3 regions of the Streptomyces sp. NPDC005262 genome follow, and region 2 is predicted to be linked to each of the others. Evidence: riboswitches for the same ligand, from Rfam matches in the RefSeq annotation. Region 2 holds a riboswitch; each other region holds the start of a gene.

The links. A riboswitch is a leader RNA that binds a small molecule or an ion and turns the genes downstream of it on or off. The one in region 2 is predicted to bind cyclic di-AMP.
Region 1: it holds a riboswitch for cyclic di-AMP, as region 2 does, so the genes downstream of both, ACFYP5_RS13085 (peptidoglycan DD-metalloendopeptidase family protein) here and ACFYP5_RS27715 (C40 family peptidase) in region 2, are expected to answer to the same signal.
Region 3: it holds a riboswitch for cyclic di-AMP, as region 2 does, so the genes downstream of both, ACFYP5_RS03525 (NlpC/P60 family protein) here and ACFYP5_RS27715 (C40 family peptidase) in region 2, are expected to answer to the same signal.

The regions. Positions count from the first base shown of each region.
Region 1 covers NZ_JBIAKK010000003.1:688,171-690,426, reverse strand. Annotated here, with positions in the region: gene ACFYP5_RS13090 (alpha-galactosidase) at 1-775, shown strand, start outside; cyclic di-AMP (ydaO/yuaA leader) riboswitch at 1,068-1,228, shown strand; gene ACFYP5_RS13085 (peptidoglycan DD-metalloendopeptidase family protein) at 1,232-2,089, shown strand.
Region 2 covers NZ_JBIAKK010000013.1:113,369-115,624, reverse strand. Annotated here, with positions in the region: gene ACFYP5_RS27720 (LysE family translocator) at 1-254, shown strand, start outside; gene ACFYP5_RS27715 (C40 family peptidase) at 299-772, opposite strand; cyclic di-AMP (ydaO/yuaA leader) riboswitch at 776-972, opposite strand; gene ACFYP5_RS27710 (hypothetical protein) at 1,277-1,585, opposite strand; gene ACFYP5_RS27705 (ATP-dependent Clp protease proteolytic subunit) at 1,593-2,228, opposite strand.
Region 3 covers NZ_JBIAKK010000001.1:803,592-805,847, forward strand. Annotated here, with positions in the region: gene pcrA (DNA helicase PcrA) at 1-595, opposite strand, end outside; cyclic di-AMP (ydaO/yuaA leader) riboswitch at 854-1,020, shown strand; gene ACFYP5_RS03525 (NlpC/P60 family protein) at 1,019-2,185, shown strand.

The DNA of each region.
Region 1 (2,256 bases), on a different contig from region 2:
GCTTTCCGCCGCCCCGATCGACTATGTGAAATGGGACTTCAACCGCTGCTTCACCGATGCGGGCTGGCCGGGCGAGGAGTATCCGCAGAAGCTCTGGATCGAGCATGTGGACGCGCTGTACGCGCTGATCGACCGGCTGCGGGCGGCTCACCCCGGTGTCGCCTTCGAGTCCTGCTCGGGCGGCGGCGGCAGGATCGATCTGGGCATCCTCGCCCGTACCGACCAGGTGTGGACCTCCGACAACACCGACCCGCTGGACCGGCTCGCCATCCAGGAGGGCTTCGGACAGATCCATCCGGCGCGGGTGATGGCCGCCTGGGTCACCGACAGCCCGAATGTCCAGCTCAACAGCAGGGTGAGCTCGCTGCGCTTCCGCTTCGTGAGCGCGATGGCCGGGGTGCTCGGGGTCGGCGGAGATCTCACCGAGTGGAGCGACGAGGAGCTGACCGAGGCCCGGGGCTGGGTGGACCTCTACAAGGAGATCCGCCCGGTGGTGCAGCACGGCGCGCTGTACCGGCTGCGTGCGCCGCGCGGTGGGCTCAGCGCCGTGCAGTACACGCATGGTGACGAGACGGTGGTGCTCATGTGGCTGGAGGCGCAGAGGTACGGGGAGTTGCCGCCGGTCCTGCGGCTGCGCGGGCTCGACCCCACGGCGACCTACACCTGCTCGGACACCGGGGCCGTCCACCACGGTTCCGTGCTGCTGCATCAGGGACTGCACACCGACCTGCGGGGGGATCTGGACGCGAAGGTGCTGAGGCTCCGTCGCGAATGATGTTCATGACATGTCCGTATTGGGGTATTTAGTCGAACATGCCCTGCTTTATGCGGGAGATGGGGGTCATCTCGTGAGCGGGATCATATCGGTGACGGTGTGTGCTGGTGCGGCGGGAGGCTAATCCGTACACGGCGCGGAAATCCAAGATCCTTAATCCACGGAGTGTGACCGGAATTCCGCGCTGATTTCCCGGCGCGGATTCCGGCACGCAACCGATGGCTTGTTCTGCTCGTCCTCATTCGTTTACGGTCACCGTCAATCCGGACGGACCGCCTAATCCTGCCGCCGACCGGAATTCGCACCCACTCATCGTGTGGCAGGAGCGGGGGAACCAGGTAAGCCGCCGACCGGAGAAATCCGGCCGGCTCGGGGTGAAGTCGCACTTCATGCGACCGGGCATCTCCAGTCCGAACCCGACAGCTCACCTCGTAGGCGCCGGAGAGGAAATTCTTCATGCCCATATCGGGTAAGCACCGTCGTCCGAAGTCCAGCACCATCGCTCGTGGCGTTGCCGCCGCCGGCGCCGGCGGGGCCGTCATCGCCCTCCCGCTGCTCGGTGCCACCGGTGCCCACGCCGCGGAGCAGGCCGCTCCCGTCGCGCACTCCGCCGCCGCAACGCACGCCGCCCCCGCCGCCCCGGTCGCGAAGCAGGCCGAGACCCGGACGTACTCCGTCGTCGCCGGCGACTACCTGTCGAAGATCGCCACCGACAACAAGGTCGAGGGTGGCTGGGAGAAGCTGTACCAGGACAACCGCGAGGTCATCGGCGGCAACCCGAGCCTGATCCTCCCGGGCATGAAGCTGACCCTCGGCGGCCCCGCCGCGGCCACCGGCACCACGCCGGCCGCCCCGGCCCCGTCGAAGGCTCCGGTGGCCACCAAGCCCGCGCCCGCCCAGAGCAGCAGCTCCGGCTACGTCGCCCCGGTCCCGGGCAAGCACACCACCAACTACCGTGCCTCCGGTGCCAACTGGTCCAGCGGCAGCCACACCGGCATCGACTTCCCGGTCTCCACCGGCACCAGCGTGAAGGTGATCACCTCCGGCACCGTCGTCACCGCCGGCTGGGGCGGGGCGTACGGCAACGAGGTCGTCGTCAAGCACGCCGACGGCCACTACTCGCAGTACGGCCACCTGTCCGCGCTCTCCGTCTCGGTGGGCCAGACCGTCTCCACCGGCCAGCAGGTCGGCCTCTCCGGTGCCACCGGCAACGTCACCGGCCCGCACCTCCACTTCGAGGTCCGCACCGGTCCGGCATACGGCTCGGACATCGACCCGGTCGCCTTCCTGGCTTCGCACGGAATCTCCGTCTGATCGGATCCGATCAGGCCTGATCCGAACGGCTTGTTGAAGGGGCGGTGCGCGGCGGCGCACCGCCCCTTCGCTTATTCCCTCTTTACCAAAACCTGACCGGGTGGTCTATCTCACCTCCCGTCAACCCCTTATTACGGTCGCGTAGGTCACATTCGGCAGTGCAGGAT
Region 2 (2,256 bases):
AGGCGCCCGTGCTCTTTCTCAGCCTGCTGCCGCAGTTCGTTCCGGACGGGCAGCCGCCCGTGTCCCGGACCCTGCTGCTGGCCACCGTGGTCGTGCTGCTCGCGCTGATCTGGTTCCCGGCCGTGGCGCTCCTGGTGGACCGTCTGGGCCGGTGGCTGCGCCGGCCGCGTGCCGCCCGCGCCATCGAGGGCGGCAGCGGCGCGGCGCTCACCGCGCTGGGCCTGGTGCTGGTCACCGGCCCCCTGCTGCACTGACGGGCGGAGGTGACCGGCAACCTGCATGGCGGAAGAGGCGGGGGTCAGCGGACCCGTCCGTACCAGACACTCCTCGTCCAGATCTTCTCCAGCCGCACCACGGCACCGGTCTTCGGCGAGTGCCAGATCCTGCCCCTACCGGCGTAGATCCCTACGTGGTAGACGCTGCGACCCCAGTGGAAGAAGACCAGATCGCCGCGGCGCCGCTGCGAGGCCGAGATGTGCCGGGTCTTGTTGTACTGCTGCTGGGCCGTGCGGGGGAGCTTCTTGCCCACCCTTTTGAACACGTACATCGTCAGACCCGAACAGTCGAAGCGGTGGGGACCTGTGGCCCCGTACCGGTACGGCGACCCCTTCTTCGACGCGACGATGTTGAGCGCCTTCGTCGAATGAGCCGCGGCCTGGGCTTCGGCCACACCGCCGGGGGCGATCGCGGAGCCGCCGACGGCGGCGAGCGTCAGAACCGTGGCGGTACCGGCCCGGGTGAGCAGAGACGGGACATGAACCTGCGCAGTCATGCGCAACCCTTCGTCAGCCGCCTGTGAAGGATGACCTGTCGGGTTCGGGCTGGCGAAGTTGCCCGGCCGCACTCGGCGGCTTCACCCCGAGGGTCGACCGGATGTCCGGTCGACCCGTTGTGCTCGGGTCCTCCACTCCTGCCGATCCACTTCCGTCGACCAGGCATCCGGGCGGCGGCAGGACTCGGCGTCCACCCGGACCGCCCCGCCGCGGTGGCGGGGGCTTGTCGTCTCACGGATCTTGACTCACCGAGTGCCGGATTTCCTAGGATTGGAAGCGATATGGAAGTTTTGTCGTGATTGATCCGTACGGGTGGGTACGGTAGTTACGCGAACCCGACCCGGTCGCCCCGACCGGCCCCGTACCAGCGGCGGAATGGCAGACTCCGTTCACCGGCCACGCTGGAGGCGCAAGTTGAACAATCCCTCGCGCGGGGGATCTCCTACGCCGAACGAGCGAGGAATTTTGATCAGGCCGCCGGGCGTGTCGCGGAAGGGAGTTGATCAACTTGTCTGGGCAGGGGGCACGGTGACCCGCCGGGCCCGACGCTCCCCGTCCAGGACGCGAAGCGCTCGCGCCAAGGTGGCGGCGTGGATCTGTGCTTCACCTCGCTCGTGCATCAACGCGAGTGCGTTGCGCAGGGCGACGGCCCGCGAGGCGAGTGCCTGCGCCGCTCGCAGCGCGCCGTAGGTGTCGCTGTCGTGGGCGGGGTTGATCCGCCCCAGCTGGTCGAGCACTTCCAGATAACGGTCGATGAACTCGCCCTCGGCGCGCGTCAGTGCGGGCAGCGGCGGGAACTCCGGTGGCTGCATCCGGTGTTCACCTCGCGCCGTTCGGCGGGAGTGACGGCTTGCGGTTCTCCAGTACGTGGTCCACCAGGCCGTACGCCTTGGCGCCCGGGGCATCGAGGATGAGGTCGCGCTCGATGTCCGCGGCGATCTGCTCGGCAGTTCGCCCGCTGTGACGGGCCAGCAGGCGGGTGAGCTGCTCACGGATGCGGATCAGTTCCCGTGCCTCGATCTCCAGATCGGACGGCTGGCCCTGCAGCGGCTCGGGAAGCGCGGGCTGCTGCACGACGACCCTGGCGCCGGGGAGGGCGTGCCGCCGGCCGGGAGCGCCCGCGGCGAGCAGCAGGGCCGCGCTGGAACCGGCCTGTCCGAGGCAGAAGGTCTCCACCTCGCAGGTGAGGTACTCCATCGTGTCGTAGATCGCTGCCATGGCGTCGAAGGAGCCGCCGGGGGAGTTGATGTAGAGGGAGACGGGGCGGTCGGGCGCCGCGTGTTCCAGGTACATGAACTGCGCGATCAGGTCGGTGGCGGCGGTGTCGTCGACCGCGGTGCCGAGGAAGACGATGCGCTCGGCGAGCAGCTTCGAGTACGGGTCGAGGGTGCGGGTCCCGTCGGACGTGCGCTCGGTGAACTCGGGCAGTACGTATCGGGCGGCAGGGCGGAACATGGTGAAGCCTCTCCTCCGGTGTCTGCGT
Region 3 (2,256 bases), on a different contig from region 2:
GCGGGAAGCGCTTCGGATCGAGGTCCAGATCGCGGCAGACCAGAGCCATCAGCCGCTTGGAGTCGGCGGCGTCGTAGATCGAGAACGACGAGGTGAAGCCGAGCTTCTTCGACTCGCGGCGCAGGATCCGTACGCACGCGCTGTGGAACGTCATGACCCACATGGCGTTGGCGCGCGGTCCGACGAGCTGTTCGACGCGCTCCTTCATCTCGCCCGCGGCCTTGTTGGTGAAGGTGATCGCCAGGATCTGGCCGGGGTGCACCCCGCGCTCGGCCAGCAGATGGGCGATGCGGTGGGTGAGCACCCGGGTCTTGCCGGATCCGGCCCCGGCGACGATGAGCAGCGGCGACCCTGCGTGCACGACGGCGGCGCGCTGCTCGGTGTTCAACCCGTCGAGCAGGGCGGCGGCGTCGATGACGGGGCGGTGGGCGCCGTCCCGGTAGTACGCGTCCCTGGGCGGCGGGGGCGCGTCGAACACGCCCGCGAAGAGGTCCTCCGGCACCGCCTCGGGTGCGGAGTCCTCGGGGGGCGGCGGGGGCTCTTCCTCCGAGTGCTGGAGGCCGGCCAGGAAGCTGTCGTCAAAGAGGCTGCTCATCGCTTGACGAGTCTAGGCCGCCGCACCGACACCGTGCGGCCGCATGGCGAACCGCACCCGGCGCACGGGCACATACGGAGACCGCGCACCCACACCGCGTAAGCGAAGAGAGGGGCGCCCGGCCCGCACGCCCGTCCCTGTCGCCAAGGTCACGAAAATGTATCGGGCATATCGAACATCAACCTTCACAGCAGCACCACGGGTTGGCTAGCGTGCTCGGTCGGGCGGCCCGTACCCCCTGAGGCGAACCACGCCGAGCGGGCTCCCACGCCGAATCCGGCCTGCCCTCACGGGAGTTCGGAACCGGGGACCCACACGCACCACCGGGGTGAATCGGTCCATATCTCTACATACGGACCGTAGGGCAGCCTTCCGTTCCGCCCGAACCCGACAGCTAACCCGGTAGGCGGTCCACGGAAGGAGATGCCGGCCTTGGCGTCGCATCGCAAACCGCGCACCCGGGTGCGCTCCACCACGCCCGCCGTCGGGCTCACGACGGCCGCCCTGGCAGGTGTGACGCTGCTCTCCACACAGAGCGCCACGGCCGCCCCGGCCTCGCCGAAGCCCAGCATCGAGGACGTACAGAAGAAGGTCGACGACCTCTACCGGCAGGCGGGTACCGCGACCCAGCAGTACAACCAGGCGAAGGAGGCCTCCGCCGCACAGCGGGGCAAGGTCGACGCGCTGCTGGACGAGGTCGCAAAGCGTGCCGACAAGCTGAACGATGCGCGCAGGGAGCTCGGCAACTACGCGGCGGCGCAGTACCGCACCGGCTCCATCGCACCGAGCGCCACCTTCTTCCTGGCCGATGACCCGCAGTCGTACTTCGACGAGAACCAGCTGATGGCCCGGATGGCGGGCCGGCAGCAGAAGGCGGTCACGGACTTCCGTACGCAGCAGGCCGCGACGTCGAAGAAGCGCGCCGAGGCGGCGAAGAGCCTGGAGACGCTCACCGAGTCGCAGGCCACGCTGCGGACCAGCAAGGAGAACGTCCAGAAGAAGCTGGGCGAGGCCCGCGTGATGCTGTCGAAGCTGACGGCCGAGGAGAAGGCGCGGCTCGCGGCGCTGGAGCGCAAGAAAGAGGCGGAGGCCAAGCGCAAGGCCGAGGAGCTGGCCCGTCAGCAGGCAGCCGCCAAGGCCGAGGCGGACCGCAAGGCCGAGGAGGCCGCGCAGCAGGCCGGATCCGGCGGCGACACGGGAACGGGCGCCGGCACGGGGACCGGCTCGGACAGCAGCGCCACCACGAAGGCCGACAAGGTCCTCGCCTTCGCCCGAGCCCAGATAGGCAAGCCGTACGTCTGGGGCGCGACGGGTCCCTCGTCGTACGACTGCTCGGGGCTGACCCAGGCCGCCTGGAAGGCGGCGGGCGTCGACATCCCCCGCACCACCTGGGACCAGGTGGAGATCGGCACGCGGATCGCGACGGCGGATCTGCAGCCGGGCGACCTCGTCTTCTTCTACGACGACATCAGCCACGTCGGCATCTACAAGGGCGACGGCATGATGATCCACGCTCCGAAGCCGGGCGCGAACGTCCGCGAGGAGTCGATCTACTACATGCCCATCTACGGCAGCGTGCGGCCCGCGTAGCCGCGGCCCCGGACAGCGACGAGCCCCCGCCGGAAGGATCCGGCGGGGGCTCGCGCCATGAGGGACAGGGA